2 regions of the Micromonospora sp. DT231 genome follow, and region 1 is predicted to be linked to the other one. Evidence: predicted binding sites of a transcription regulator. Region 1 holds the regulator's gene; the other holds the start of a gene.
The links. Region 1 encodes HrcA, which represses chaperone genes, less so after heat shock. Its sites were predicted from a motif close to GGTTNGCACNCTCNNNNNGAGNGTGCNAACC; they were not measured.
Positions count from the first base shown of each region.

Region 2: a site for HrcA is predicted at 6,675-6,705, ahead of groES (co-chaperone GroES). Genes of this name have one in related genera too.

Region 1 covers NZ_JBNCNO010000020.1:66,900-82,508, reverse strand. The annotation lists gene ACPXBU_RS33255 (SDR family NAD(P)-dependent oxidoreductase) at 1-607, shown strand, start outside; gene ppk2 (polyphosphate kinase 2) at 680-1,591, shown strand; gene ACPXBU_RS33245 (hemerythrin domain-containing protein) at 1,619-2,089, opposite strand; gene ACPXBU_RS33240 (MFS transporter) at 2,179-3,648, opposite strand; gene wrbA (NAD(P)H:quinone oxidoreductase) at 3,675-4,301, opposite strand; gene ACPXBU_RS33230 (MarR family winged helix-turn-helix transcriptional regulator) at 4,390-4,830, shown strand; gene ACPXBU_RS33225 (16S rRNA (uracil(1498)-N(3))-methyltransferase) at 4,959-5,693, opposite strand; gene dnaJ (molecular chaperone DnaJ) at 5,695-6,840, opposite strand; gene hrcA (heat-inducible transcriptional repressor HrcA) at 6,916-7,938, opposite strand; gene ACPXBU_RS33210 (DUF4870 domain-containing protein) at 8,105-8,746, shown strand; gene hemW (radical SAM family heme chaperone HemW) at 8,813-10,036, opposite strand; gene ACPXBU_RS33200 (enoyl-CoA hydratase-related protein) at 10,056-10,838, shown strand; gene ACPXBU_RS33195 (SDR family NAD(P)-dependent oxidoreductase) at 11,001-11,765, opposite strand; gene ACPXBU_RS33190 (hypothetical protein) at 12,163-13,023, shown strand; gene ACPXBU_RS33185 (phytanoyl-CoA dioxygenase family protein) at 13,246-14,148, shown strand; gene ACPXBU_RS33180 (low temperature requirement protein A) at 14,339-15,523, shown strand; gene ACPXBU_RS33175 (low temperature requirement protein A) at 15,536-15,609, opposite strand, start outside.
Region 2 covers NZ_JBNCNO010000006.1:367,182-382,790, reverse strand. The annotation lists gene ACPXBU_RS18735 (DUF1707 SHOCT-like domain-containing protein) at 1-184, opposite strand, end outside; gene ACPXBU_RS18730 (ROK family protein) at 204-1,385, opposite strand; gene ACPXBU_RS18725 (sugar ABC transporter permease) at 1,408-2,670, opposite strand; gene ACPXBU_RS18720 (ATP-binding cassette domain-containing protein) at 2,667-3,485, opposite strand; gene ACPXBU_RS18715 (sugar ABC transporter substrate-binding protein) at 3,600-4,688, opposite strand; gene ybaK (Cys-tRNA(Pro) deacylase) at 4,867-5,346, opposite strand; gene ACPXBU_RS18705 (THUMP-like domain-containing protein) at 5,392-6,579, opposite strand; gene groES (co-chaperone GroES) at 6,839-7,153, shown strand; gene groL (chaperonin GroEL) at 7,224-8,864, shown strand; gene ACPXBU_RS18690 (molybdopterin-dependent oxidoreductase) at 8,992-10,671, shown strand; gene ACPXBU_RS18685 (hypothetical protein) at 10,793-11,185, shown strand; gene ACPXBU_RS18680 (hypothetical protein) at 11,912-12,472, opposite strand; gene ACPXBU_RS18675 (WhiB family transcriptional regulator) at 13,445-13,828, opposite strand; gene ACPXBU_RS18670 (response regulator transcription factor) at 14,082-14,900, shown strand; gene ACPXBU_RS18665 (DUF5319 domain-containing protein) at 14,933-15,352, opposite strand; gene guaB (IMP dehydrogenase) at 15,538-15,609, shown strand, end outside.

The sequences.
Region 1 (15,609 bases):
GCACGTGGTGGTCCGCGCCGACCTCACCGACCCGGACGCGGTACGGGCCATGGTCGACCGGGCCGCCGAGCTGCTCGGCGGGCTGGACGTGCTCGTCAACAACGCCGGGACGTACGGCGACCGGGACGATCCGCACCCGGTCTTCGGCGCCTCCTACGAGCAGTGGCAGCAGCGCTGGCAGCAGGTGCTGGCGACGAACCTGACCGGTGCCGGCAACGTCACCTGGTGCGCCGCCCAGCACATGCGCGAGCGGGGCGGTCGGATCGTCAACGTCTCGTCCCGGGGAGCGTTCCGCGGCGAGCCGGACCAGCCGGCGTACGGCGCCAGCAAGGCGGGACTGAACGCGCTGGGTCAGTCCCTGGCGGTGGCGCTCGCGCCGTACGGCATCACTGTCGCCACTGTCGCGCCGGGCTTCGTGGCGACGGACATGACCACCGAGTACCTGCACGGCGAGCGGGGCGCGGCGATCCGGGCGCAGAGCCCGTTCGACCGGGTCGCCGAGCCTGCGGAGATCGCCGCCGCCGTGCACTGGCTCGCCTCGCCGCAGGCCGAGTGGGCCTCCGGCACGATCGTCGACCTCAACGGCGCCTCCTACCTGCGTAGCTGACGGCGCAACAGCCGCCCACATCACCCGGCCAGGGGGGTGGGTTGCGGCACGAGGCGGGTAAGTCTCACCGACATGGCCGACACCGCGCTGCTGGACCTCACCGCCGACTACCAGGTGGCCGATGGCCACGACGACGACCCCGTCCTGCTGCGCCCGGACGGCACCCCCGTGGAGACCTGGCGGGAGGACTATCCGTACGACGAGCGGATGGACCGCGACGAGTACGACCGCGACAAGCGACTGCTCCAGATCGAGCTGCTCAAGCTCCAGGACTGGATCAAGGAGTCCGGCGAGCGCCTGGTGATCATCTTCGAGGGGCGGGACGCGGCCGGTAAGGGCGGCACCATCAAGCGGTTCATGGAGCACCTCAACCCGCGCGGCGCGTCCGTCGTGGCGCTGGCCAAGCCGGACGAGCGGGAAGCTGGCCAGTGGTACTTCCAGCGGTGGCTGGCGCACCTGCCGGCCGCCGGTGAGATCGTGCTGTTCGACAGGTCCTGGTACAACCGGGCCGGCGTCGAGCGGGTGATGGGCTTCTGCTCCCGCAAGGAGTATCTGGAGTTCCTGCGGCAGGCCCCGGAGCTGGAGCGGATGCTCGTGCGCTCGGGGATCCGGTTGGTCAAGTTCTGGTTCTCGGTGTCGCAGAACGAGCAGCGCACCCGGTTCGCGATCCGCCAGGTGGACCCGGTCCGGCAGTGGAAGCTGTCCCCGATGGACATCGCCTCGCTGGACCGGTGGGACGAGTACACGGAGGCCAAGGAGGCGATGTTCTTCTGGACCGACACGGCCGACGCGCCGTGGACGGTGGTGAAGAGCAACGACAAGAAGCGGGCCCGTGTCGAGGCGATGCGGCACGTGCTGCACCGCTTCGACTACACCGGCAAGGACCCCGAGGTGGTCGGCACGCCCGATCCGCAGATCATCGGGCCGGCCGGGCTGGACCTACGTCCGGAGGAGGAGGTCGTGCCCGTCTTCCCCCGCCCCTGACCGAGCACGCGTCGGGGGCACCGTTGTTTACAGCGGGCCCAGAACCTCCTCGGGCGGGGCATCCAGCGAGAGTGTCTCGAGCACGCTGAGCAGCTGACGCTCCTCGTACCGAAAATGGCTCTCCATAATGGCTGCGGCGCCCTCGAGGTGACGACCCAACTCGGCAACCGGTGCCGCCCGATCGACCGCGGCCCGCAGTACGCCGAGTAGGTGCGCGATCATCGAGTGGTCCTGGGAGAGGTTGCGGAGCACGGGCTCCAACTCGGGATGAGCCGCCTTGATCGCCGGAAACAGGCGGTGGTCCTCGGCCCTGTGATGTCCATCGAGGGCAGCGCAAAACCCGTGGCAGTACAGCAGCAGCTCACGCGTGGCCGCCTCCGCGGAGCGACCTTCGGCAACTGCGGTGCGAGTGAGGTCAAGTGCTTCGCGCAGGCGCACATGCACCTGGCGAAGCTCACGGCTCCAGGCGATCAGCCTGGTCGTCTCGCGCTCAGTCACGCGAAGACGAAGGATGCGACGTCATCGTCGTCGGTCTCCCTCGGTCGGGCGCCTCCATGCCTGACACGGTCTGCCACCGGCACGCGACGCTAGTCAAGGATAGTAGGTGGTCGGTGGGCATCATGGGGCGTTGTGGGTCGGTTCCGCCGCCGCGTGGGGAGCAGCGGGCTGACTGCGGCAATCGTCAGGGCGACACCGGCCGCTATACCGAAAACCAGTGCATATCCAGAGGCCAGTGCGTCGAGCGGGGCGCTCGCGCTGTGGTTCGCTGCGGCTCGGGTGGCGGCCGCGGTCGCGTACACCGCAAGGGCGATCGAGCCACCAACCTGGCTGGCGGTGTTGGCCAGGCCGCCGACAATGCCGGCATCACCGGGCGAGACGTCGGCGGTCGCCGAGGCCATCAGGGTCGGGAAGACCAGGCCGATGCCGATCGCGACGAGCAGTGTCGGCCCGAGCACGCTGGCGGCGTAGTGACTGTCGGCGTCGGCTTGGGAGAGCCAGGCGAAGCCGGCCACGAAGCATGCACACCCAGTCACGATGAGCACGCGGGCACCGCTCTGGAGAAGCCGGCCGGTGGCGAAGCGGGCGACCACTACGAACACGACTGCGGCGGGGGTCTGTCCGAGCCCGGCGTCCAATGCGCTGTACTGCAGCACGTTCTGCATGAACAACGAGGAGAAGAACCACATCGCGATGGCGATGCCGCCGAACAGCAGAAGCATCGCGTTGCTGACGGCTACGGTGCGGTTCCTGAACAGCCGCAGTGGCATCATCGGGGCCGCGACGCGCTTCTCGACCACCAGGAACACGGCGAGCAGGACCACGCCGGCCAGGATCGGCGGCATCACCCGCGGGGAGCCCCACGCGTGATTGGCGGTCTGCATGACGCCGTAGATCAGCGACGCCAGGCCGGCCGTGCCCGTGATCGCGCCGAGCAGGTCGAGCGATTCGCGCCGGAGCGCCGGTGCCGCGGTCAGCGATGTGGCCACCAGGAGCAGCACGATGCCAATCGGCACGTTGATCAGGAACACCCACCGCCAGGAGAGCCCGGAGGTCAGCACGCCGCCGGCGACCGCGCCGACCATGCCGCCGACGCCGCCCGCCGAGGACCACGCACCGAAGGCCCGGGCGCGCTCCTTTCCTTCGGGAAAGCGGATGTTGATCACCGCGAGGGTGGCCGGTGCCAGCATGGCGCCGCCCAGACCCTGAGCGACCCGGGCGCCGACGAGCAACTCCGGCGTGTGGGCCAGGCCGGCGGCCAGGCTGGCCAGCGAGAACAGGCCGAGGCCGGCCACCAACATCCGGCGGTGCCCGAACAGGTCCGCCGCACGGCCGCCCAGCAGCATGAACCCGGCGAACGTCAGAACGTAGCCATTGACCACCCAGGCCAGCCCGGTGTCGGTGAACCCCAGGTCACGCTGTACGGAAGGCAGGGCGACGTTGACGATCGACACGTCCAGCACGACCATGAACTGGCAGGCGCAGGCCAGCGCGAGGACTAGCCAGGGAGGCCCGGCGGACGGCGTGGTCGCCGGATTCTCGGGACGGATACTCGTCATCATTTCCTCCGAAGCAGGGTGACTGCTCAGGCCGCTGCGGAGCGGCTTGGGACGGGGACGTCGCCGCCAAGCCGGGCGGCGAATTTGGCCAGACGCTGCCCCTGGTAGCGAGCGGCCCCGAGAGCCGCGGCGTCGGCGCCCTCGCTGCCGGTCGCGACGGTGCCGTAGGGGTTGCCGCCGGCCGCGTAGACGGTGGCGTCGGTGAAGCCGGGCGGGATGATGACCGAGCCCCAGTGGTAGAAGACGTTGCCGAGCGCGAGGATGGTGGCTTCGCTGCCACCGTGCCGGTTATGGGCCGAGGTGAAAGCGGTGACCGCCTTGTCGGCCAGCACGCCCGCACGCCACAGGCCGCCGGCCTGGTCGATGAACTGCTTGAGCTGCGCCGCCGGCGTGCCGAAGCGGGTCGGCGTGCCGAACGCGAACGCATCAGCCCAGGCGAGGTCGTCGAGCTCGGCCACCGGCACCGACTTGGTGGCGTCGGCGTGCCGGCGCCACAGCGGATTCTGGTCGATCGCCTCATCCGGCGCGAGCTCGGCGGCCCGGCGCAGGCGCACCTCCGCGCCGGTGGTCATGGCCCCGCTGGCAACGGCCTGCGCGAGGGCATGCACGGTACCGGTCGAGCTGTAGTAGATGACTGCGACCTTCACCGTCATGCTGGCTCCTTGGTAGCGTTAGTTATGCGCCTAACCATTAGGCAGATAATGTTATGCGCATAACGAATGCCGTTGTCAAGGAGGTTCCGTGGATTACGAGTACGCCGACGCCCTGAACCAGGCGATCCGCCTGCTCAGCCTGCGTCACCGGGCCAGGGCGGCACATCTGCTCGCCTCGCTCGGCCTGCACGTCGGCCAGGAGGCTCTGTTGCTCGAACTCGACCGGAGTGGCCCTCGCATCCAGGCGCAGCTCAGCGAGGCGCTGGGTTGTGAACCACCCAGCGTCACGCTGATGACCCGGAAGCTGGAGGCCTCCGGCCACATCAAGCGCACGCCCGATCCGGCCGACAAGCGCGCCACCGTCGTCGCTCTCACCGACAGCGGCGAGGCGCTGGTCGGGCAGATCCAGCAGCTGTGGCTCACCCTTGCGGAGGAGACGATCCGCGACCTACCCGCCAAGATGCTCGAGCAACTGCCCGGCATCCTGCACACGATGTCCACAAACGTCAACGGCAAGCTGCCCGCTTGACCGTTACACCGTGCGAGAGTCCGGCGTGCGGTCGGCGTCTGGCGCACGCCATCGCTGCCGTTCGATAGCCCTCCTGGGGGTGGCCGGCACTGACCGTCGCAACCAGCCGGCGTGACCGCGGGAGCGGGTCACCAGCGGCCGAGGCGGGTGGCGAGCACGCTGAGCGCCGCCACGCCGGCGGTCGAGGTACGCAGCACGGCCGGGCCGAGCCGCACGACGCGCCCGCCCGCCTCCCGAAACGCCGTCAGCTCGGCCGCGGCGATGCCACCCTCCGGCCCGACGACCAGGACGATCTCACCGCCCGGCGGCAGCTCGGCGGTGCTGAGCCGTTCCTCGGCCTCCTCGTGCAGCACGAAGGCGGCGGCAGCGCCGGCGATCCGGCGGGCGACGGTGGCGGTGGACTCGTCCGGCGCGCCGGCCACCACCGGCAGCCAGGGCCGGCGGGCCTGCTTGGCGGCCTCCCGGGCGGTGGCCACCCACTTCTCCCGGGCGCGTACGCCCCGGTCGCCGCGCCACTGGGTGACCGAACGGGACGCCGCCCAGGGCACGATCTCGTCCACCCCGACCTCGGTCATCGCCTGCACCGCCAGCTCACCCCGGTCGCCCTTGGCGATGCCCTGCACCACGGCGATGCGGGGGACGGGCGCGTCCGCGTACCCCCGGGAGGTGATGGTGACCTCCAGGCTGCCCCGGCCGACGGCGGTGACCACGGCGGCGGCCGTGCCGCCCCGACCGTCGGCGAGCAGCAGCTCCTCGCCGACGCGCAGCCGCTGCACGGTGGCGGCGTGGTGCCCCTCCGGACCGTCCAGGGTCAACGCGTCACCGGTGGGCAGCGCCTCGACCAGGAACAGCGGCGCGGACACCTCAGGCGTGCCCGTTGAACGCGTCGCGCATCCGGGAGAAGAAGCCGCCCTGCTTGGATAACTCGGCGACCTCCTCGCCACGGGTCTTGGCGAAGTCGCGCAGCATCTTCTCCTGGTCGGGGTCGAGCTTGGTCGGGGTCCGCACGTCCAGGTGCACGTAGAGGTCGCCCCGGCCGGTGCCGCGCAGGTGTGGCACGCCCCGGGCGCGCAGTCGCAGCGTGCTGGCCGGTTGGGTGCCGGCCTTGACGTCGACCGTCTCCTCGCTGTCCAGGGTCTTGATGGTGAGTCGGGTGCCCAGCGCCGCCGCGGTCATCGGCACGGTGACCCGGCAGTGCAGGTCGTCGCCCTTGCGGGAGTAGACGTCGTGCGGCCGCTCGTGGATCTCCACGTAGAGGTCACCGGCGGTGCCGCCACCCGGGCCGACCTCGCCCTGCTGGGCCAGCCGGATCCGCATGCCGTCCTCGACGCCGGCCGGGATCTTGACGGTCAGCGAGCGGCGGGTGCGTACCCGACCGTCGCCGGCGCAGGTGGGGCAGGGGTGCGGGATCGTCGTGCCGTAGCCCTGGCACACGGTGCACGGCCGGGCGGAGACCACCTGGCCGAGGAAGGTGCGCTGCACCGACTGCACCTCGCCGCGACCAGCACACGCCTCGCAGGTCGCCAGGTGGGTGCCGGCGGCCGTGCCGGCGCCGGAGCAGGTGGTGCAGAGCACCGCGGTGTCGACGGTGATCGGGGCCTCGACGCCGAAGGCGGTCTCGTGCAGGTCGAGTTCGAGCCGCAGGATCGCGTCGGCGCCCGGCCGGGTCCGTGGACGGGGGCCGCGCGCCCCACCGGCCGCGCCGCCGAAGAACGCGTCCATGATGTCCTGGAAACCGACGAACGGGCCGGCGCCACCGGGGCCACCAGGGCCGCCGGCGCCACCGCCGCCCGGGGCGAGCGGGTCGCCACCCAGGTCGACGATCTGCCGCTTGCGGTCGTCCGAGAGGACCTCGTACGCGGCATTGATGTCCTTGAACTTCTCCTGAGCCTCCGGGTCCGGATTGACGTCCGGGTGGAACTGGCGCGCCAGCTTGCGGTAGGCGCGCTTGATCTCGTCATCGGAGGCTTCCCGGCTCACACCGAGGATGCCGTAGTAGTCCCTGGCCACTGCGTTCCGTGTCCTCATGTTCGTCTCGCGTTGCGCCGATCCGGCGGCAAACAGCCGGCCGTCGGCCCTGACTGGTCAGTTCTGGGCCAGCAACTCGCCCACGTAGCGTGCCACGGCGCGCACCGTGGCGATATTGCCGGGGTAGTCCATCCGGGTGGGCCCCAGCACCCCCAGGCCGCCGACGATCGTGGCGCCCGGGCCGTACCCGGTGCTGACCACCGAGGCGGCCCGCAGGTTGTCGAACTCGTTCTCGTCGCCGATCAGCACCCGGGTCGTGCTCGGCTCGGTCTCACCGATGAGCTTGAGGAGCACGACCTCCTCCTCCAGCGCCTCCAGGATCGGCCGTAGCGAACCCTGGAAGTCGAGCAGGCCGCCCCGGGTGAGGTTCGCGGTGCCGGCCAGCGCGATGCGTTCCTCGTGCCGCTCGACAAGCGTCTCCAGCAGCACCGTGGAGAGCGTGGTCATCGCCGGACGCAGCTCGGACGGCACCTCCTCGACGAGCGCCTGCACCAACGGTGGCGTGTCGGACAGCCGCGCGCCGGCGAGCTTCTCGTTTACCAGCCGGCGCAGGTCGGTGACGTTGTCGGCGGGCACCGGACCGGGCAGCTCCACCAGCCGCTGCTCCACGCGCCCGGTGTCGGCGATCATGACGAGCATCAGCCGGGTGGTGGAGATCGGCACCAGCTCCAGGTGCCGAACCGAGGAGCGGGCCAGGCTCGGGTACTGCACGACGGCCACCTGCCGGGTGAGCTGGGCGAGCAGTCGCACCGTGCGGTGCACCACGTCGTCGAGGTCGACCGCACCGACCAGGAAGCGCTCGATGGCCCGACGTTCGGCCGGGCTGAGGGGCTTGACCCGGGACAACCTGTCGACGAAGAGCCGGTAGCCGCGGTCGGTGGGCACCCGGCCGGCACTCGTGTGCGGCTGCCGGATGTAGCCCTCCTCCTCCAGCACGGCCATGTCGTTGCGGACCGTGGCCGGGGAGACCCCGAGCTGGTGCCGCTCGACAAGCGCCTTGCTGCCGACCGGCTCCTGGGTGGAGACGTAGTCCTCGACGATCGCGCGGAGCACGGCGAGTTTTCGGTCGTCGAGACCCATCCTCCGCACCTCCTGTCGCACGTCGGCCGCCGGTGCCGTAGGCCCGGCCGGGCCGCCCTGGCACTCGACTGTAACGAGTGCCAGTCTACGTCGGCGTGCCCGCCGGCGCGATGATCAACGGTCGCCCACTGGTGCGGCGTTGCCACGGACCCCTACCGTGACACCCATGACTGAACCTCCTCGCCCTCCCGGCGCGGGTGACCCCGGCAACTACCCGCCGGAGCCGACCTCTCCCAGCTCGTACCCGTCGGCCGAGCCACCCACCGCACCACTGTCCGGGGCGCCTGGCCCGGGCGGCTATCCCCCGGCCGGTGGCTATCCGCCGCCCACCGGTGACCAACCGCCGTCGGGCGGCTACCCCCCGGCGGGTGGCTATCCGCCGCCCGGCGGCTACCCGCCCGGTGGCAACCCGGCTGGCGGATATCCGACCGGCGGCGCCTACGGCGGCCCCGGTGGCGGCTTTGCCAGCAACGAGGACAAGACCTGGGCGCTCGTCGCGCACTTCGGCGGTGCCGCCGGCATGATCCTCAGCGGCGGGGTGCTGGGCTGGATCGGCCCGCTGGTGGCGCTGCTGGCCCGCGGCAACCAGTCCCCGACGGTACGGTCGCACGCCGTGGCGGCGCTCAACTTCCAGCTCCTCTGGTCGATCGTCGGCCTGGTCGGCTGGGTGCTGTCCTGCATCCTGATCGGCTTCCTCGGGGTCGTGGCGGCCTTCATCCTCGGTGCCGTGTTCGGCATCATCGCCGGCATCAAGGCCAACGAGGGCCAGCTCTACCGCTACCCGCTCTCGGTCAACTTCATCAAGTGACCTCCTCCGGCCGCTCCCCCGGCCGGTCGGTGCCCCGCTGCCCCGGTCCCGGGCGGCGGGGCTGGTTCAGGGCAGCAGGTCGCGCACGACCGCGTCGGCGAGCAGCCGCCCGCGCAGGGTGAGCACCGCCCGACCGGCCGCGTACTCGTCGGCGGCCAGCAGGCCACCGGCGAGGGCCCGCTCGGCGCCCGCCCGGCCGGTGGCGTCGAGCACCGCCAGCGGCAGGCCACTGGCGAGCCGCAGCCGGAGCATCACGTCCTCCATGTGCGCCTCGTCGGCGGTAAGCACCTCGCGGGCCAGGCCGGGAGACGCGCCCGCGGCCAACCGCTTGGCATACGCCGAGGGGTGCTTGACGTTCCACCAGCGCACCCCGCCGACGTGGCTGTGCGCCCCGGGCCCCAGCCCCCACCAGTCCGCACCGGTCCAGTAGAGCAGGTTGTGCCGGCACCGGGCGTCGTCGGTGCGGGCCCAGTTGGAGACCTCGTACCAGGAGAGCCCGGCCGCGTCGAGCGCGGCTTCCGCGGCCAGGTAGCGGTCCGCGGCCACGTCGTCACTCGGGTACGCCAGTTCGCCGCGCCTCATCCGGGCGGCGAGCCGGGTGCCGTCCTCCACGATCAGGGCGTACGCGCTGACGTGGTCGACCCCGGCGGCCACGACCTGCTCCAGCGAGGCGGCGAAGTCCTCGGGCCGCTCCCCCGGGGTCCCGTAGATCAGGTCCAGGTTGACGTGCTCGAACCCGGCGTCGCGCGCCTCCAGGGCGGCGGCGGTGGCCCGGCCGGCGCTGTGGGTGCGGTCCAGGATCGCCAGCACCCCCGGTGAGGCGGACTGCATGCCCAGCGAGATCCGGGTGTAGCCGGCCGACCGCAGCAGCTTCAACGATTCCGGGGTGACCGACTCGGGGTTGGCCTCGGTGGTCACCTCGGCGTCGGCGGCCAGCCCCCAGGTGCGGTCGATGCCGTCGAGGATGCGGGCCAGGTCGTCGGCGGGGAGCAGGGTGGGCGTGCCGCCGCCGACGAAGACGGTGTCGACCCGGGGCGGCGGGTTGTCGCCGAGCACCCGGGCGGCGAGTGCCAGCTCGGCCAGCACGGTGTCGGCGTACCCCTCGCGGCTGGCGCCACCGCCCAGCTCGGACGCCGTGTAGGTGTTGAAGTCGCAGTAGCCGCAGCGGCTGGCGCAGAACGGCACGTGCACGTACACGCCGAAGCCGCGCGCGCCGACCGCCGCGGTGGCGGTGGCGGGCAGCGATCCGTCGACGGGGACGGTCTCACCATCTGGAAGGAGGCCGGGCATGGCCACTAGTGTGCCCGGCATGACCTCTCCCGACGTCCTCGTGCGGGTCGCCACGGCCCGCGGGGTGACCACGCTCACCCTGGACAGCCCGCACAACCGCAACGCGCTCTCCACCGGCCTGATGACCCAGTTGCTGGCCGGGCTGGGCGACGCGGTCGCCGACGAGACGGTCCGGGCGATCGTGCTGGACCACACCGGCCCGGTCTTCTGCTCGGGCGCGGACCTGAAGGAGACGGCCGCGGCGTACGCCACCGGCGCGGTGCCCGCCGGGATGCTCGGTGACGTGCTCGCGGCGCTGTGGGAGTGCCCGAAGCCGGTGCTGGCCCGGGTGGGCGGGCCGGCGCGGGCCGGTGGGCTGGGTCTGATCGCCGCCGCCGACCTGGCGGTCTGCGCCGACGAGGCGACGTTCGCGTTCACCGAGGTGCGGATCGGGGTGATCCCGGCGGTGATCTCGGCGACCGTGCTGCCCCGGCTGCACCCGCGCGCCGCCGCCGAGCTGTATCTGACCGGAGACACCTTCGACGGCCGGCGGGCGGCCGAGATCGGCCTGGTCACGGCAAGCGTGCCGGCGGACGGGCTGGACGACGCGGTGCGGCGCTACCGCGACTCGCTGGTACGTGGCGCGCCGGGCGCGTTGGCCGGGGCGAAGGAGTTGCTGCGCCGGCCGGGCACCGCCGAGCTGCGTGCCGACCTGGCCCGGCTGTCCGCCCTGTCGACCGGGTACTTCCTGTCCGACGAGGGACGCGAGGGGGTCACGGCCTTCCGGGAGAAACGACCTGCGGCCTGGGTGCCCACGCCTTGATCGACTCGATTTCGGTGATCTGGGGGCGTCGAGTGCCCCTGGATGCCGCGACTTTGCCGAAACCGAGTCGATCACGACGCTGATTCGCCGCGCACTGTTGTCTCCCGGCCGACGTGCCGGGACGCCGCCGGTGGGCTGCGGCGTCCCGGTGTCTCGGTCCGCTCACCAGGCGGTCGCGCCGCCGTCGACCGGGTAGTTCGCCCCGGTGATGTACGACGCCCGGTCGGAGGCCAGGAACACCACGAGCTCGGCCACCTCCTCGGGTTGAGCGAACCGCTTGAGCAGCGTCTTGCCGGTGATCGCGTCCCGAGCCGCCTGGTTGTCGCCCAGGTCGCGCTCACTTGCCGGGCTGATGATCGGCCCCGGGCTGACCGCCACCGCGCGGATCCCGTGCGGCGCGCCCTCGAGCGCGAGCTGTCGGGTCAGGCCGATGACGCCGGCGTTGGCGGCGGTGTGACCCACCATCGGGGGGACGTGACCGGCGATCATGCCGGCCATGGAGGCGGCGTTGATGATGACGCCGCCGCCCCGCTGGACCAGGTGCGGCCAGGCGAACTTCGACACGAAGTACGGAATGTCCAGTTCACCGGTGATGGTGTAGCGCCAGTCCTCGACCGAGAAGTCAGGCATCGGGCCGAAGCGGAGCGCGGCCGCGTTGTTGTAGACCACGTCGAGCCCGCCGTAGGCCGCGGCAGCGTCCTCGACGAACGTCCGCACCTGCTCCGGATCGGCGAGGTCGACAGGCGCGATGCCGGTCATCTCACCGCCGGCGGCTCGGACGAGTTCGACAGTCTCGTCGTTGCCGGCGACCTGGATGTCGGCCCCGACGACCTTCGCGCCTTCCCGCGCGAAGATCTGCGCGGCGACGCGTCCCAGACCGCCGCCGGTGCCGGTGATCAGCACAACCCTGCCGTCGAGCGTTCCCATGGAACTCCTCCTTGCTCCGTGGCCCCGGGCCGGTGGCGTACCACCGGGCGGGCCAGCGATTGACATGTCAACCGTAGTAACTCCTTGACCGGTCAACCACTTCCCGGTCCGGCCGAGGCGGTGACCCGCACGACAGGCCGGCGACCCGAGATGCCGGGCGCACACCAGCCAGCCGGCGACAACCGGCACCACACGCCTTGGATCCTCGTTGAGCCAGGGTGGGCGGGAGAGCGATACGGGCAGGTGAGACCGCGCCCGCAGCGGGAATGCCTCGATCGGTTCACGTCGGCGGAGCCGACCCGAACCGGGACGGAGTCGCCGAGCCAGCCCCGAACCCGCTCGGACGACCCGTTGAGCGCGAGAGGGACGTACGCTTGGCGGACTTGTCGATCTGGGGGTGTGGGTGCGAACTCGGGCAGCCGTAGCGGGTGGAGTGGTCCTCATCCTCGTCGCCGTGATCGCGATCTGGCTCGTCGTACGGCAGGTCGGAGGCGGTCTCCAACTGCCGTTGGCGGCACGCAAGTGCACCGTGCGGGCCGACGGCCGGGTCGCCCTGGACGCCGACCAGATGGCAAACGCGGCGACCATCGCGGCGATCGGCGCCCAGCGCGGCATGCCCGAGCGGGCCGTGGTGGTCGCGCTGGCCACGGCGTACCAGGAGTCCGGGCTGCGCAACCTCGCCGACGGCGACCGCGACTCGGTCGGCCTGTTCCAGCAGCGGCCGAGTCAGGGCTGGGGCACCTCGGCGCAGATCCGCGACCCGCGCTACGCGGCCAACCGGTTCTACGCGGCGCTCAAGAAGGTCCGCGGCTGGGAGAAGATGCGCGTCACCGACGCCGCCCAGCGGGTGCAGCGCTCGGCCTTTCCGGAGGCCTACCAGAAGTGGGCCAACGACTCCGAGGTGCTCAGCCGGGCACTGATGGGCGACGCCACCGGCGCGGTCGCCTGCACGGTGGGGCGCACCCCGGTGATGCATGGCGCGGCGGCGGCCGCGCAGCTCACCCGCAACCTCGTGCTGGACTGGGGGTTGAAGGGCCTCGACCCGAACGACCCGACCGGCCTGACGGTGACTCCGGGCGATCAGCGGGACGGCTGGCGGTACGCGCACTGGCTGGTCTCCCACGCCCAGGACCACGGGGTGAAGCGGGTCAGCTTCGGCGACCTGGAGTGGACCGCCCGGGGCGGCACCTGGGTCCGGGTGGACGGCAGGCAGAAATCCGCCGGCCGGGTGGTGGCCGAGGTGTTCGACGAGGGCTGACCGGCCCCGGATCTCTTAACCGGCAGTCACCGCACAATCGGACAAAAACCCGTAAAGATCTCTACCGATCACGGAAATCTCACTTAACGCAACCCTCCCGCTGCGAGGGGTTCCACCCGGGGCCCCACGCGCAACATGCCCTCCCCGACGGCTTGGCCATCGCGTTACGATCGGCGGCCTGTGCCAGAAAAGGTTTCACCTCATGGGGAGGGGTACGACACGGTGTTCGATTACGGCGACCGGACCGGTTACGAACCGATCAGCGACACTGACCGCAAGGAGTTCCACGAGCAGGGCTTCCTCCTGCTGCGCAACGTCCTGACGGAGGACCACCGGGCGGCGCTGGAGGCGGCTGTCGACCGCGTCTACGCGGAGGAGCAGGCCAAGGGCACCACCAAGAAGGACGGCACCCTGCACCTGCTGGGCTTCCTGGAGCGCGACGAGCTCTTCGGCGAGCTGCTCACCCACCCGATCGCCTTCCCGTACATGTGGGGGCTGGCCGGCTGGAACATCTACACCCACCACAACCACCTGGACGTCACCCCGCCGGCCGCCGAGCCGGAGAAGCCGTACTGGGGTTGGCACCAGGACGGGTACCGGCAGAACTCCGACCCGGAGACGATGGACCCCAACCTGCCCCGGCCGATGTTCTCGCTGAAGGTCGCGTACGTGCTGTCGGATCTCTCCGAGACCGGCCGTGGCGCCACCAAGGTCATCCCGGGCAGCCACCTGAAGAACTCGCTGCCCCGGCCTGCGGACCTCACCGTCCAGAACCCCGACCCGGAGGGCACGGTGGAGATCACCGCCAACCCGGGCGACGCCTTCATCTTCGACCGCCGGCAGTGGCACTCGCGCTCGACGAACCTGTCGACGATCACCCGTAAGATGCTCTTTGTCGGCTACACCTACCGGTGGATCCGTCCGCTGGACGAGCTGCACCCCGACGTGAACGGCGAGTGGTACCGCAACCGCACCCCCGTGCAGCGCCAGCTGATCGGTGAGGGCACCCACACCGCCAACTACTGGGGCATCAACTGGGACGGGTACGTCGACGACGAGATCCCGCTGCGCAAGGAGCTCAAGGAGCGCGGCCTGCTCGACCGCAACATCCCCTGGCTCCGCTGATCTCTCGCTCGTAGAACGGCCCTCTGCCACCGCCGCACCATGGCAGAGGGCCGTTTCGCGTCTGCGGGGGCCCGATCACCCGGGCCGAGCCCGTTCCCGACCACCGGAGACCGCACTGTCGGTAGCGTGGCGGGTGCGCAGGTCGGGGCGCCCCCGCCGGAGGGCGCGGGTGGCACGGGAGGCAGTCGCAGTGACGTCCGCTCCGCTTCCCCGGATTCTCCGCCGCCGGGGCGAGCCGGCCTATCCGACCTTCCTGGAGCTCTTCTTCGACCTGGTCTACATCTTCATGTTCTCCCGGCTGGCCGCCAGCCTGGCCGCCGACCTCACCGTTCGCGGTGCGCTGCAGACCGCCGTCCTCCTGCTGGCCGCCTGGTGGGTCTGGGTGCTCACCGCGTGGCTCACCGACCTGTTCGACCCCCGGCTGCCGATCATCCAGGCGACCGCCCTGCTGGTCATGCTCGGCACCCTGCTGATGGCGATCGCCACGCCGTACGCCTTCGGCCGGTACGGGTGGCTCTTCGTCGCCGCGTACTTCGGCATCCACCTGGTCCGCGACGCCGTCCTGATCCCCGGCACCCGGGTGAACCGCCCGATCCAGGCCAGGAGCATCCGGGTCTTCTTCTGGTTCGGCATCACGGTGGCGCCCTGGGTGGCCGGCGTGTTCGTGGACGAGACGCCCCGACTGGTGCTCTGGTCGATCGCGGCGGCGGTGGACCTCGGCTCGGCCCGGTTCGGCTGGCCGACGCCCCGGCTGGGACGTACCGAACTCGCCAGCCAGATCTTCACCGGCATGCACCTCACCGAGCGGCACCGGGCGATCTTCATCGTGGCGCTCGGCGAGTTGATCCTGAGCACCGGGATGGGGCTGGCCGACAGCGGGTTCACGGCCGGCCCGGTGGCCACCTGCGCGGTCGCGTTCGTCAGCGCGGTCCTGCTGTTCCAGCTCTACTTCCAGCGGGTCCAGCGGATCCTGGCCCCACCCAGCGTCACGACCGTGGAGCGGGTCCGCCCCGGCACCTCCACCTCGTACAGCCACCTGGTGATGGTGGCTGGGGTGGTGTTGGTCTCGACAGGCACGACACTCGTCATCGACCGGCCGTTCGGTCCCGCCTCGGTCGAGGTCATGGCCGCCGCCCTCGGCGGACCGGCCCTGTTCCTGCTCGGCACCGTCCTGTTCGACGCCGTGGTGACCGGCCGGACCCTCTGGTCCCGGGTGCTGGCGATCGCGGTGCTGTGCGCCCTGCTGGCGCCCGCCACACTCCTGCTCCCGCCCCTGACCGCCCTGGTGCTGGCGAACCTGGTCCTGCTGCTCACCCTGGTCGGGGAAGGGCTGGCCGCGCGGAACCGCCCGGTCCGGCCCGCCGGGCCAGGATGAGGCGAGGCGTGGTCACCGCAGCATCGGCGGTGCCGGCGCACGCGCGTGTCGCCGGGTACTCACCAGGTTCGCCACGGCGATCAGTA
Region 2 (15,609 bases), on a different contig from region 1:
GGTGGGGCAGGACCGGCAGGTCGCGGGTCAGCGCGGCCAGGTCGCCGAGGGTGCGTGCCGTCCACACCGCACCGGCCCGATCGGAAAACTCGTCGAGGGTCAGTCGGCCCGCCGCGGTGTGCCGGTGCAGCTCGGCGACCACCCGGTTGCGGTCGTCGTCGGAAGCGCGCAGCTCGACATCCACGCTGGACAGCGTACGCGGATCAGCCCACGTCGAGGGGATCGGCGAGGAGCCGTTCGAAGGCCAACTCGGCGGCCCCGATCAGGGGGGCGTCCTCGCCCAACTTCGGCGTACGCAACCGGACGTGCTCCAGGCAGGCGGCGAGCGCGTTGGAGTTGAGTCGGCTGCGGACCTGGGCGGCCGACGCGAGGTAGAGGTCGCGCATGGTGCCGCCGAAGATGACCATTTCCGGGTTGAAGACGTTCACCAGGTTGGCCAGTCCGAAGCCGAGCCAGTCACCGGCCTGGCGGACCGCGGTCTGGGCCCGGGCGTCGCCGCGGTCGGCGGCGTCGAAGACGGCCAGTAGCGCGTCGGGGCCTCGGGCGTCGGAGCGTCCGGCGGCGCGGAGCAGACCATGCTCGCCGATCTCGGTTTCCCAGCAGCCCCGGGAACCGCACTCACAGGGCCGGCCGTCGAGGACCACCTTCATGTGGCCGACCTCGCCGCCGTACCCGCCGTGGCCGGTCAGCCGGCGGCCACCGGCGATGATGCCGGCGCCCACGCCGACGTCGCCGTACAGGTAGAGGACGTTGTCGCAGCCGGCCGCCACGCCCCGCGCGTGCTCGGCGAACGCGGCCACGTCGGCCACGTTTCCGACCGTGACCGGCACGTTGACGCCCAGCTCGGCGGCGAGCGCCGCGCCGATGGGCTCGTCCACCCAGCCGGTGGTCGGGCCGAGCCGTACCAGGCCGTCGTCCCGGCGGACCATGCCGCAGACGGCGACACCGGCGCCGACGCAGATCGCGTCGGCCGGCACGGTCTGCTGCATCTCCTTGACCGCGCCGGCCAGCATCGGCGCGGCCTCCGCGGCCAGCAGGCCACGTGGTCGGTCCAGGTCCCGGCGGTCCAGGACCGCGCCACCCAGCCCGATCCGGGCGGCGCGCAACCGGTCCACCTCCACGGAGTACGCGTACGCGTAGACCCGGGCCGACTCGGGCCGGACGACGAGTGACGGTCGTCCGGCCCGGCCGGTCTCCTTCGGCGCCCCCTCGCTGACAAGTCCCACAGCGGACAGATCGGAGGTGAGCGCGCCGATGGTGCTGCGGTTGAGGCCCAGCGTGGTGGTCAGTTCGGCCCGCGTGGTCGCACCGTGGACGTGTACGTGTCGCAGCAGAGCCCCGAGGTTCTGCCGTCGGACGTGGTCCTGGCTCGGTCCTGGGCGCATTGTGGTGCTACCTCCCGCGTGGTCAGCGGGTGCCGGTTGCTGCCGCGCGGCGGCGGGAGAGAGCGTCGACGCTGGCGGCGAGCAGCAGTACGACGCCGGTGACCACGTACTTGATTCCCGCGCTGTACCCCATCAGGCCCATTCCATTTTCGATGACCGCGACCACCGCGCCGCCGAGCACGGCGTCGAGGACGCGGCCCTTGCCACCGAAGAGGCTGGTGCCGCCGATGACGGCTGCGCCGACCGCGTAGAGCAGTACGTTACTGCCCCCGGTGTTCGGGTCGACCGAGTTGGCCCGGCTGGCCGCCACGATGCCCCCGATGGCGGCCATGGACGAGCAGATCACGAAGACGGAGATCCGGATCCGGTCGACTCCGATGCCGGCCCGGCGGGCCGCTTCCCGGTTGCCGCCCACGGCGTAGATGTGCCGGCCGTAGCTGGTGCGTTGGAGCACGAAGGTCCAGATGACCAGCAGCACCGCGATGATCGGCACCACGATCGGCACGCCCTTGAGCGAGACGATCAGGACGTTGCGGCTGCGCTCCAGGTTGAGCACGTAGACGGCGGTGCCGAGGATGACGGCGAGCCCGGCGATCCGCAGCGCCACCACCGCGATCGGGTCGGTGATCAGGCCACGGGCCGCCCGGTTGCGGTGGCGCAGCAGTTGCACAGCCGCGTAGCCGATGATCGCGAGGGCGGTCAGCGCCCAGCCCAGCGTGGGGGCCAGGTTGCGGTTGGCGATGGCGACCAGCACCTCGTCACGCACGGAGATGTTGGTGCCCTCCTGCACGAGCAGCAGCACGACGCCCTGGAAGGCGAGGAAGCCGGCGAGGGTGACCACAAAGGACGGGATGCCGATCTTCGCGACCAGCATCCCGAGCGTGGTGCCGATGACCACGCCGGTGGCGACCGCGGCGAGCACGGCGACCCACCAGGGGTAGCCGAGCACGGTGACCACATTGGCCAGCACCGCCGCGCAGACGCCGCTGGCGAAGCCGGCGGAGAGGTCGATCTCGCCGAGCAGCAGCACGAAGACCAGGCCCATCGCGATCAGCGTGACCGCCGCGCCCTGGGTGAAGAGGTTCGCGAAGTTGCCGGCCGACAGGAACGACGACGGCCGCATGATCGCGAAGACGGTGCAGAGCACGATCAGGCCGAGCACCGCCGGTAGCGCGCCGACGTCGCCACCGCGTACCCGACTCAGGTAGTTGCGGACGTGGCCTCCGACGGTCGGCGCCGGTGTGACGGCCGCCGGGCCGTCCTTCCGCACGGCGGTGGTGGTCATCGGACGCCTCCTGAGGTCGAGTCGGCCGGCTGCGGGCCGTCGCCGTTGCTGCCCGGGTCGGTGGCGAGGCCGAGCCCGCCCGAGCGCCCGGCGGTGATCAGCTCGACCACCTGGGCGTGGGTGATGTCGGTGGTCTTCACCTGGGCGACCATCTGGCCGAGGTACAGCGCGGCGATCCGGTCGGAGACGGCGAAGACGTCGTTCATGTTGTGCGAGATGAGCACCACGGCCAGGCCGTTGTCGGCGAGGCGGCGGACCAGTTCGAGCACCTGGGCGGTCTGTGCCACGCCCAGCGCGGCGGTCGGCTCGTCCAGGATGACCAGCTTGCTGTTCCACAGCACGGCCTTGGCGATGGCCACGGTCTGGCGCTGGCCACCGGAGAGGCTTGACACGTGCTGGCGCAGTGAGGTGACGGTGCGGATGGAGAGCCCCGCCAGGGTTTCGGCGGCGAGCTGTTCCATCGTCGGCTCGTCCAGGACGATGCCGCTGCGCCGCTCCCGGCCGAGGAACATGTTCTGCACGATGTCCAGGTTGTCGCAGAGCGCGAGGTCCTGGTAGACGACCTCGATGCCGAGCGTGGCGGCGTCGCGGGGGCTGCCGATGTGCACCGGTTCGCCGTCGAACAGGAACTCGCCGGAGTCGGTGGGGTGGATGCCGCTGATGCACTTCACCAGGGTCGACTTGCCGGCGCCGTTGTCGCCGACAAGTGCTGTCACTTCGCCCGGGTGGACGGTCAGGGCGACGTCGCGGAGCACCTGGACGGGACCGAAGCTCTTGTCGATCCCGCGGAGTTCCAGCAGAGGGGTCGCGGACACGGGGGTCTCCTTCTCAAGGGAGGGTCGGGGCCCGTCCGGCGGGCGCCGCCCGGCACGGGAGGGTGCTCCCGTGCCGGGCGGCGATTGTCGTCCCGGCGGGTACTGCGACGTCCGTCAGCTGATGCCGGCTTCGGTGCAGAACTTGGCGTACGCCGCGGTGCAGACCTGCTCCTTGGTCGCGTAGCCGTCGGCGATGACGTCCTTGACGTTGTCCTTGTAGATGGCCTTCGGGGTGAGCAGCACCGAGGGGACGTCGCGGTCACCGTCCTTCACCGACTTGCCGGTGTCCTTCTTCTCGCCCTTGGCCAGCGCGATGGCCAGGTCCGCGGCGGCCTTGGCCTCTTCCCGAACCGCCTTGTAGACGGTCATGCACTGGTCACCGGCGAGGATGTTCTGCAGGCCCTCCACGCTGGCGTCCTGCCCGGTCACCGGCACCTTGCCATTGATCTTGTTCTTCTTCAGGATCGAGATGGCGGCGTTGCCGAGAGTGTCGTTGGCGGCCAGCACGCCGTCGATCTTGCCCTTGGTCGCGGTGAGCTGCTGCTCGAAGATGGTCGCGGCGGTGGGGCCGTCCCAGCCCGGCACGGCGTCGTCCGGGCCCTTGGTGTATTCCTTGGAGTCGAACTTCGGCTTGAGCACCGAGTCGTAGCCCGCCTTGAACAGGGTGGCGTTGTTGTCGGTGGGGGAGCCGTTCAGGTACGCCACGACCGGGTTCTTGGCGTTCTTCTCGGTCAGGCACTTCGCCAGACCCTCGCCCTGGAGCTTGCCGACGGTCTCGTTGTCGAAGCTGACGTAGTACTGGGCGGAGCCGCCGAGGGTGAGCCGGTCGTAGTCGATGGTGGCGACGCCCTGCGACTTGGCCTTGTCGAGCACGGCCTTGCCGGTGCCGGAGTCCAGGTTGACGATCATCAGGGCGGTGACGCCGCTGGTGATCATCTGGTCGGCGATGGTCTGGAAGGCGGCCTTGTCGTTCTGGGCGTTCTGGATGTCGTACTTGACGTTGGCGGCCTTGAACGCCTCCTCCAGGAAGCGGCGGTCGGCCGTCTCCCAGCGGGGGGAGGACTTGCTGTCCGGAAGGATCACGCCGATCTTGGGAGTCTTTTTGGAGTCGGTCGAGCCGGTGCCGGAGTCGTCGCTACAGGCGGTCAGCCCGCCGGTCGTCAGCAGGCCCACGGCGGCGATGGTGAGGATCCCCTTACGCATGTGCAGGGTCCTTTCGTGGTGGGGGAGGTGTTGTTTTGTTGTGTCCGGCAACGTATTTCGCGTCACACCGGCTCCACAAGACCGCGCAGGTGCCTAGTTTGTTGGGGGCGATAACAATTCAGCAACGCGACTGTTACTCCGTGGGTATCCCACCGGGGCGTCGACGTAACGACTGTCGTCAGCGGGCCTGGAGCGGCGCGGTGCGGGCGTCCGTCAACGCCACCAGATCCGCCGCGGCCAACTCGAGTTGCAGGCCGCGTCGACCAGCCGAGACATAGATCGTCGGGAAGTCCGACGCGGAGTCGTCGAGCACCGTGGGCAACCTCTTCCGCTGCCCGAGCGGGCTGATCCCACCGCGTACGTATCCGGTGGCCCGCTCGGCGACCGCCCGGTCGGCAAGCGCCGCCCGCTTCCCACCGACCGCCGCCGCGAGCGCCTTGAGATCCAGCTCGCCGGTGACCGGGACGACCGCCACGGTGAGCGTGCCGTCGACAGCGGTCACCAACGACTTGAAGACGCGCTCCGGTGCCACGCCCAGCGCCACCGCGACCAGCGCGCCGTAGTTCGGGGCGTCCGGCGACACCCGATAGGGATGCGTGCGATGCGCGACCCCGCGCTTGACCAACAGTGCCGTCGCCGGTGTGCCCTGTCCTGCCACACCGGCGACGTTAGTGGACATGCCGACCGAGGGCTTGACGCAGGCCTAGTCGACCGGCCGACCGATCAGCACGGTCGGTGCGCCCGCGACCCGGGTGAGCACCAGGCTCGCCGCCGCGTCGCCGGAAAGCCGCAGGTCCCGTCGGAGCTGCTCCGGGGTGAGCGCCGAACCCCGCTTGAGGATCTCCACCCGGCCCACCCGGCGCTCGCGCAGCAACGCCCGCAGGCGCTTGAGCGAGAACGGCAGCACGTCGGTGATCTCCAGGCAGCGCGCGTACGGGGTGCGGGTCGGCAGGTCCGCGTAGAGGTAGGCGATGCTCGGGTCGCCGAGGGTGGCGTCCAGTTCGGCGGCCAACTCGGCGACGAGGTGCGCGCGGATGACCGCCGGGTCCGGGTCGTACAGGTAACGCCGGGGCGGCCCGACCGGGGCCTCGTCGGCACCCGAGCCGGTGAGCTGGTGGCGCTGGGTCTCCGCGCGGTAGAGCGTGGCGCGGCGGGGCACCTCCGCCAGCTCACCGCACCAGAGCGCGGCCTCCACCAGGTCGCCGTCCACGCCTACCCACTCCGCCTCCGCGCCGGCCGGAATGAGCGCGTGGTCCAGGCCCGGGGCCACCTTCACCACCGTGCGCGGCACCCGCTCGGCCAGCCCGGTGACGAAGTCCCACGGCGGCGAGTAGGCGCGCGGGTCGAAGATCCGTCGACCGGTGCCGGTCGTGCGGCGGGCCGGATCGCAGAAGACCCCGTCGACGCGGGAGACGTCGAACGCGGTGGCATCGCCGCACTCGACGGTGAACAACTCGGCCAGCCCGGCCGCCGCGGCGTTGGCGGCAGCCATCGCGGCGGTCACCGGGTCGGCCTCCACCCCGTACACCCGGATGCCGGCGCGGGCGGCGGCCAGCGCGTCCGCGCCGAGGCCGCAGCCCAGGTCGGCCAGGGTGCGGACGCCGGCCGCGGACAGCCGGGCGGCCCGACGATCGGCGACCACCCGGCGGGTGGCCTGCTCCAGCCCGGGGCGGGTGAGGAACATCCCGGCGGCGGCCGGGCCGAACTTGCCGACCGCGCGGTGCCGCAGCTCGGCCTGGGTGAGCGCCGCCGCGGCCAACGTCGGTGGCACCCCGGCCGCGCGCAGCGCCGACGCCGCGGCCAGCGGATCACCGCCGGCCAGCCCGGCCGCCGCCGTGAGCGCGGCCGACCCCTCGGGGGTACGCAGCGCCGCCAGCTGATCGAGATCCACCCGGTCATTGTCCGGGTGGACCCGGAAATCCGGGCTGGCGGGGCGCGACTCGCTGGCACTCTCCTTGACGGAGTGCTAGCCACGGAATAACCTGCGATTAGCACTCTCACCCTGAGGGTGCCAGCTTCCGGGTCTCGCGACCCGGGTGCGCACGCCAGGCGGACCGGCACCCGCGACGACGGTCCCGCCCGGTGGCATGAGGCAGATTGACGCTGGTTGGCCCCGCCGGCCAGCAACGAAACCAGTACCCCAGGAGGGTATGCCCGTGACTACCGCGACCAAGGTTGCGATCAAGCCGCTCGAGGACCGCATCGTGGTCCAGGCGAACGAGGCTGAGACCACCACGGCGTCGGGCATCGTGATCCCCGACACCGCCAAGGAGAAGCCGCAGGAGGGCACTGTCCTCGCTGTGGGCCCGGGGCGCGTCGACGACAACGGCAACCGGGTTCCGGTTGACGTGCAGGTCGGCGACACCGTCCTTTACTCGAAGTACGGCGGCACCGAGGTCAAGTACGCCGGCGAGGAGTACCTGGTGCTCTCCGCCCGCGACGTCCTCGCGGTCATCGAGAAGTAAGCAACCGATCAGTGCCACTGCCCCGGTCCGGCTCGCCGGGCCGGGGCAATGGCGCTTCGAAGGGACATTAATGGCGAAGATCCTGAGCTTCTCGGACGACGCCCGGCACCTGCTGGAGCACGGTGTCAACGCCCTCGCGGACGTGGTCAAGGTCACCCTCGGCCCGCGCGGGCGCAACGTCGTCCTGGACAAGAAATTCGGTGCGCCGACGATCACCAACGATGGTGTGACCATCGCCAAGGAGATCGAGCTCACCAACCCGTACGAGAACCTTGGCGCGCAGCTGGTCAAGGAGGTGGCGACCAAGACCAACGACGTCGCCGGCGACGGGACCACCACCGCGACCGTGCTGGCCCAGGCGATGGTTCGCGAGGGCCTGCGCAACGTGACCGCCGGGACCAACCCGGCCGGCCTCAAGCGGGGCATCGACGCGGCGGCCACCAAGGTTTCCGAGGCGCTGCTCGGCAAGGCAGCCGAGGTCACCAGCAAGGAGTCGATCGCGAACGTGGCGACGATCTCCGCGCAGGACGCCACGATCGGCGACCTGATCGCCGAGGCGATGGAGCGGGTCGGCCGCGACGGTGTCATCACCGTCGAGGAAGGCTCCATGCTCACCACCGAGCTGGACGTGACCGAGGGTCTCCAGTTCGACAAGGGCTTCATCTCGCCGAACTTCGTCACCGACCTGGAGAGCCAGGAGTCCGTCCTCGAGGACGCGTACATCCTGGTCACCACCCAGAAGATCTCGGCGATCGAAGAGCTGCTGCCGCTGCTGGAGAAGGTCCTGCAGAACAGCAAGCCCCTGCTGATCATCGCTGAGGACGTGGACGGCCAGGCGCTCTCCACCCTGGTGGTCAACTCGCTGCGCAAGACCCTCAAGGTCTGCGCGGTCAAGGCCCCGGGCTTCGGTGACCGGCGCAAGGCGATGCTCCAGGACATCGCGATCTCCACGGGCGCCGAGCTGGTCGCCCCGGAGCTGGGCTACAAGATCGACCAGGTCGGCCTCGAGGTGCTCGGCACCGCTCGGCGCGTCGTGGTCGACAAGGAGAACACCACGATCGTCGACGGCGGCGGCCAGAAGGCCGACCTCGCCGACCGGGTTTCCCAGATCCGCAAGGAGATCGAGGCCTCCGACTCCGACTGGGACCGGGAGAAGCTGGCCGAGCGGCTGGCGAAGCTCTCCGGTGGCATCGCCGTCATCAAGGCGGGCGCGGCCACCGAGGTCGAGATGAAGGAGCGCAAGCACCGCATCGAGGACGCCATCGCGGCGACCAAGGCTGCGGTCGAGGAGGGCACCGTCCCCGGCGGCGGCGCCGCCCTGGTGCAGATCCGCTCGGTGCTCGACGACGACCTGGGCTTCACCGGTGACGAGAAGATCGGTGTCTCGGTCGTGCGCAAGGCGCTCGTCGAGCCGCTGCGCTGGATCGCGCAGAACGCCGGTCACGACGGCTACGTCGTGACGCAGAAGGTCGCCGACCTGAAGTGGGGCAACGGCCTCGACGCCGCCAAGGGCGAGTACGTCGACCTGGTCAAGGCCGGCATCATCGACCCGGTGAAGGTGACCCGCAACGCGGTCACCAACGCCGCCTCGATCGCCGGCCTGCTGCTCACCACGGAGAGCCTCGTGGTGGAGAAGCCGGAGCAGGCCGAGCCGGCCGCCGGCGGCGGCCACGGCCACGGTCACGGCCACCAGCACGGCCCGGGCTTCTGATCCGGTAGAGCGACACCCGTTGCGGGGCGCACCGTCGTACGACGGTGCGCCCCGTTCGTCTGCGCTGATCATTACCGAACGCTGACGTAGTTGGCTACCGGGCAGGATGATCGCGCACACTGGGCCGATGAGCACCACGTCGCGGCGCTACGCCGCGCTGGCCGGAGTGACGGCCGCCGCCGTCGCGATCGGAATCGCCGAGCCGGTGGCAGTGCTGACCGGCCCCCGGTCGGCGCCTCTGGTCGCGGTCGGCGGGGTGGTCGTCGACGCCGTCCCCGAGTCGCTGAAGCAACTCGCCATCGACCTCTTCGGCACCGCCGACAAGATCGCACTGCTGGTCGGCACCGGCCTGCTGCTGGGAGCGTTCGCCGCACTGTTCGGCATGCTGGCGGTCCGCCGGCTGGCATTCGGCCTTGCCGGCATCGCCGCGTTCGGCGCCATCGGCGTGGCCGCCGCCGTGACCCGCCCCGGTGCGGACGCGGCCGACGCGCTGCCGTCGCTCGTCGGTGCCGGCCTCGGCGCCCTGGTGCTGTGGTTGTTCATCGCCGGCCCGTTCGAGCTGAACCCCTGGCCCTGGTCACCACCCACGCCGACCGTGTCGCCCGCTGCGCCGGTCTCGCCTGCCGCCCCGGTGTCACCTGGTGGTTCGCCGGTTGGTCCGGTGGCGCCCGCCGCCCCGGTGCCTCCGGGCGGGCTATCCGTGACGGCGAACGCGCCGGTCGGGCGTGCCGACGTTGACCCCGAGTCGCGGCGACGGTTCCTCACCGGGAGCGGGGTGCTGCTCGGCACGGCCGTGGTGGCCGGTCTCGGTGGGCGCTGGCTCTCCGGCCGGCGCGGAGTGTCCGCCGCCCGGGAGGCGATCCGCCTACCCGCGCCGGTCGCCCCCGCACCGGCCGTGCCGGCCGGCGCGGACCTCGCGGTGGCACAGCTCGCGCCGTACGTCACCCCGAACTTCGGGTTCTACCGGATCGACACCGCGCTTGTGGTGCCCCAGGTGGATCCGGACACCTGGCGGCTGCGTATCCACGGGCGGGTCGGCACCGAGCGCACCTACAGCTACGCGGACCTGCTGGCCCGTCCGCTCGTCGAGCGGTACGTCACGCTGGCCTGCGTCTCCAACGAGGTGGGCGGGGACCTGATCGGCAACGCCCGCTGGCTCGGCGTACCCCTTCGGGAGTTGCTGGACGAGGTCGACCCGGACGACGATGCCGACCAGGTCGTCGGCCGGTCGGTCGACGGCTGGACCTGCGGCACCCCCACCGCGGCGCTGCGCGACGGGCGGGACGCGCTGCTGGCCGTCGGCATGAACGGTGAGCCACTGCCGGTCGAGCACGGCTTCCCGGTCCGGATGGTGGTGCCCGGACTCTACGGTTACGTGTCGGCGTGCAAGTGGGTGACCGAGCTGGAACTGACCAGGTTCGCCGACTTCGACGCGTACTGGGTGCCCCGCGGCTGGTCCGCCCAGGGGCCGATCAAGACCCAGTCGCGGATCGACGCGCCCCGGGGACGAAACCGGCTGACCGCCGGCCCGGTCACCGTCGCCGGCGTGGCCTGGGCGCAGCACCGGGGCATCAGCCGGGTCGAGGTACGCGTCGACGGCGGAGGCTGGCAGCAGGCGGAGCTGGCCCCGACCGTGTCGGTGGACACCTGGGTGCAGTGGTCCTGGCGTTGGGACGCCACGCCGGGCGAGCACCGACTCCAGGTCCGCGCGACGGACGCGACCGGCCAAACCCAGACCGAGCGTACGCAGGACGTCGCACCGGACGGCGCAACCGGCTGGCACACCGTCACCGTCACCGTTCGCTGAGCGGCCGGGGTCGTTCCTCGGGCGCGGTACGCCGTGGGCGACCGGAGTACGCAGGCTGCCGTACCCCCGATGACGTCGCCGGGCGGACGCGGACCGGGCCGTACCGGGACAGGGTGAAGCCATGACTGTTACCGCACGGACCTTCACCATCGCCGGCCTCGTCGTCGGCGCCGCGGGCATCGGCGTGCTGTGGGCCGCCGGGGTCGAGTTTCCCGTCGCCGTACCGCCGGGGATGATCATCCTGTTGGCTGGCGCCCTCTTCGTCGCGCTCGCACCGTGGCGCTTGGCGCCGGCGGTGGGCGCACTGCTGGGTCTGTTCGTGGCCGTCGGGTTCGCGATCAGCCCGACCGGGGTGGACAACCTGCTCGGGCGGCACGGGGCCGACGTGGCGACCGGACAATTGATCCAACTGATCGGGGTGCTGACCGCGCTTGTCGCCGGGGCGCTCGCCACAAACGCCGCCCGTCGGACGCCTCAGCGCCACCGCTCCGGCCGGCCCGGGGTCACTCGCTGAGGTCGTTTGTCACCTCATCAGGGCGACGTGGGCGGCTCGACGAACCTCGGTGCGCCAACGGCACCAGCTCGGAACCATCCGCCTTCACCCGTCCCCTGCGCGAACGTGCGGGCCGCCCGACGCCGGCCGCCCCAGCCGCTCCCTTGCCGTGGTCCTCTTCTGACCGCTGAGTCGCCCCGCGCGCCGCGGGCCGGGCTTCGCGGGCCGGGCTTCGTGCCGCGTGGGCCGGGCTTCGTGCCCCGCGCGCTGCGGGCCGGGCTTCGTGCCCCGCGCGCTGCGGGCCGGGCTTCGCGCCCCGCGCCCCGCGCCCTGCGCCCCGTGCGCCGGGCTTCGCGCGCCGGGCCTCGCGCCCCGCGCCCTGCGCCCCGTGCGCCGGGCTTCGCGCGCCGCCTTCGCGCTTCGCGCGCATGGCGCCCGCGCATTACCGGAGATCTTGGACAGTTTCCGTTACGCCGGCCCGCCGCCGTAACGGAAACTGTCCAAGATCTCCTCGCAGTCGCCAATCGGGCGGGGTAGTGCCGGGCAGCGGGCGCGTCGCCATTCGTCATGCCGGCCAGACCCGGAAACGCCGCTGGCCGGCACCCCGAGTTACGGGGCGCCGGCCAGCGGTCGGTGTCATGTGGTCGTGCTGCGGTGCGGCCGTGCGGTGGTGCCGTGCGATGGTGCGGTGCGGTGGTGCCGTGCGGTGGTGCGGTGCGGTCGTGCGGTGGTGTGGTCGTGCGGTGGTCAGCTGTTCCAGTGCTGGTTGACGAGGTCGGTGGCCTGCTGCTCCCACTGGGCGTAGGCGTCGGGGTAGGCGGAGACCTGGACGGTCTGCGCGGCGTCGGTCAGCGCCATGTCCTGCCAGCCGTCAACCTGACGCAGGCCCTTGAGGAACGCGGTGGTGGAGTACTCCGGGTTGGTGATCTGCTCCGGCGTACCCCAACCCGAGCTGGGGCGCTGTTGGAACAGGCCCAGCGAGTCGTGGTCGTTGGCGTCGCCGAGGTGGCCCAGGTTGTCCAGCTTCGACTCCTGCAGGCTCGTCGCGATCGAGATGACCGCGGCGCGCTCGGGCAGGCCGGCCTTCTTCGTCGCGGCGATGATCGCCTTGACGTTCGCGGTCTGCTCATCGTTCAGGGAGATGTGCGACTGGTCGCCCTGCGGCTTCGGCGCAGCGGTCTGCACGGCCACCGCGACCGGCTTGGCATCCACCGGGTTGGCGTGGGCGGCGATCGGACCGGCGAACACACCACCGGCGAACGCGAGACCAGCAACGGACAGCACGCTCTTACGCATGATCGTGTTCATGGGGGTAGCTCCTTCGGGGGTAGGAACACCCAGCCACCAAACGGGGGTCGGCGGCACGGGTGTGAGCACCTCGTCCGGCGCTGCACGTTCAAAAAGGGGAAAGTCTTGGGGGTACGCGACCGGCAAGCCCGGAGACTCACGGCGCCCGGAGGGCGGCGACCTACAAGCGAGGGCTCGTGGCGCCGGGTCCATCTGTAACGACCGAGGGGCCGGGGTCATTCCGGGGGTGGCCCATCGCGTGGCACCCGATGGGGGTGGGGTGCTCGGCGGAGTCTTTAACGACCGCGCCGAGAGGGGCTCACGGCGTCGGGGTCGGCGCCTACAAGCGGGGCTTGTGGTGCCGGGTCCATCTGTAACGACCGGGCGCGGGTCGGCATTCCAACCTGCTGGGCCAGCATCCCAACCCTGTGGGACAGGGCGGCACGTCGTGCTGCGATCGTCAGAGTGTGTAACGACCCTGGCCTGGCCACGATTCCGACCCACGGGTGCGACCGGTCACAGGATGAACGCCCCATACACGCAGAGCCTAAGCTCTACCCTGCTCCTGAACCTCCCAGACCGGACAAAACATCCCAAGCCTCTTATTGCCGCTTGCCTCTTCTTGAGTCGCGCGCTCGGCTTGATCCACTCGGTGTCATTGACATCGGGCTGTCCGGGTGGGCGGGATGCCCCGATGTCATTGACCCCGAGTTGATCACGACGATACCGGCGGTCGGTCACGACAGGGTGCCGGTGGAGCGCGACGGCGCCGGTGGTCGAGCACGACGGCATCGGTGGTCGAGCACGACGGCGCCGGTGGTCGAGCACGACGGCATCGGTGGTCGAGCGCGACGAGCGCGACGGCGCCGGTGGTCGAGCACGACGACGCCGGTGGTCGAGCACCGGCACGGACCGGCGTGTGGCTCGTGGGATTTGACCGCGCGACACGAAACCGCGCCTCCGGGGCGGAGGCGCGGTTCGGGACGTGTGGGGTCAGGCGACGTGGCGTTGGGCCGGGACTGTCGACTTGTGTGGGCGGCCCAGTCGGGCTTCCAGTCGTGCGACGTCGACTCGGGCGTGCCGGCGGTCGGCCAGGTCCTCCCAGCCGACGGCGAGCAGTCGGAGTCGCTCCGACTCGCTGAAGCCGCCCCAGACGCCGTAGGGCTCGCGGACCGACAGGGCGTGCGCGGCGCACTCCGCTCGGACCGGGCAGGCGCGACAGACTGCCTTGGCGGCCGACTCGCGGCGCAGTCGGGAGGAGCCTCGTTCGCCGTCGGGGTGGAAGAACTGGGCGCTGTCCCGGCCTCGGCAGGCACCGAGTCGCTGCCAGTCCCAGAGATCGACGATGGGTCCGGGCAGTCTACGTACGTTCGACATCAGCACCCCTCCTCCCGCGCGGCTCCGCGAGAATCCATGTGGCCGGCATCCGGGCGGCGGGCCGCGCAGGCGCACCGTTCCCGGCCTGGACCTCCCGGTACCCGGACTGTTGACGGCTCACACGTCTGTGATCGAAAACGTCCTAGAAATTGCGGCTTTTGCCCCAACTGTCGGAAAAGTTCGAAGGATTGCCGGGAACCCCCTCCCCAGCCGACCCCGTCATGGTCTGCTCGTTGGCGGAGAGGAGACCACAGTGCGTACCGTTCTTGTGTGCGTTCGGACACCACTCGCGGCCCAGCACCTTACTTCTGCTGCCGCGCGCCTGGGGTTGTCCGCAATCGTTCGTACCGCCGTCTCCGATCCTGAGGTGATGCTGCGGCTCGCCGAGCGACCGGCTGACGTGGTGCTGGCCGACACGGCCCTCACCCGGCCGGACAGCGCCGGCTTCGTCCGGCGGGTGCTGGCCCGCGCGCCGCAGGCCGCGGTGCTGTTGCTCGGCACCGAGGAGTCCGAGGCGGCGGCGGCAACCATCAGCGCCGGGGCCCGGGGCCTTATCCAGAATGTCGACCACGACCTGACCAGCGCGGTGGCGAAGGCGTTGCTGCTGCTCACCGCGCCCGGACGGGCGTCGCGGCAGCGGATCACCGATCCGGCCCGGGACGCCGCGGCAGTGGGTGGCTCCGGTCGCTCGGGGCCGTCACCGCGTGGTTCCGGCGATCCCGGCTGGGCGGCCACGCCCGGCGAGGGGCAGGCGGGTGTGCCGTCGGTGCCGGTGCAGCGGGGTGACGACGAGGCCGAGGCGGCGAACGGCGAGTCGTCGGCGGACCAGGCCGATCCGGCCCGATCCGCTCCGAACGCCCGGCCCAGTCGGGCGTCGATCGGCCTCACCGAGCGCGAGCTTCAGGTGCTGCTCGGCATGGCCGAGGGCAAGAGCAACGCGGAGATCGGTCGGGAGCTGTTCGTGTCTGAGGACACCGTCAAGACGCACGCCCGCCGGTTGTTCCGCAAGCTTGGCGCTCGGGACCGGGCGCACGCGGTGGCAGCGGGTTTCCGAGCCGGCCTGGTCGCCTGAGGCGGGCCGCGGTCACTCCGCGATCGCCGCGGTCACTCCGTGGCGGTGGGGGTGCCCGGCTCGTCGTCGGTGCCCTCGGTCAGGGTGTCGTGCACCCCGTCGGCGTACCCCCGGGCGTAGTCCCAGGTCACGTAGTGATCAGGGTCGGGGTCGTACGCGGGCTCGTGCACCCGGGGCCGACCGGAGTTGAGCAGGTGCCGGAGGTTGCCGCGGAGCAGGTCCCAGTCGAAGTAGTGCGGCTCCCGGCAGTCCTCGCATTCGATCACCAGGCCGCGAACCCCGATCGGGGCCAGCAGAGCCTGGTATATCTCCAGGTCGGCGAGGTCTTCCAGCACATCCTGCCGCTCGACGTCGGTCAGCGGATCCGGCGTCGCGTCATCGCCCGGGTCATCCAGACCCGCGGTCGGATCGGCCGGGTCGCCGTTGAACGGGTCGATGGGCTCGTCGTGCACCCCCTCACCGTAGACCCAACGCGGCGCGAACGTCCGCCCCCCGGCCTTGCGCCGGCCCGGCCTGCCACGGACGGGTCGCCCAGCTCACTGGGTACGATGAGGCGACGTGCCGGCACCGTGGCGCGCTCCGGTGCCCGCCCGCGCCACCTCGCTGAAGCCCATCCGAGCAGCTCAGGGGAGCAATCGTGGAAAATTCGCCCAGCACCGATCTTCCGGCCGGCGGCGAGCACGCCGACCTGGGCGGCCACCTGCCCGAG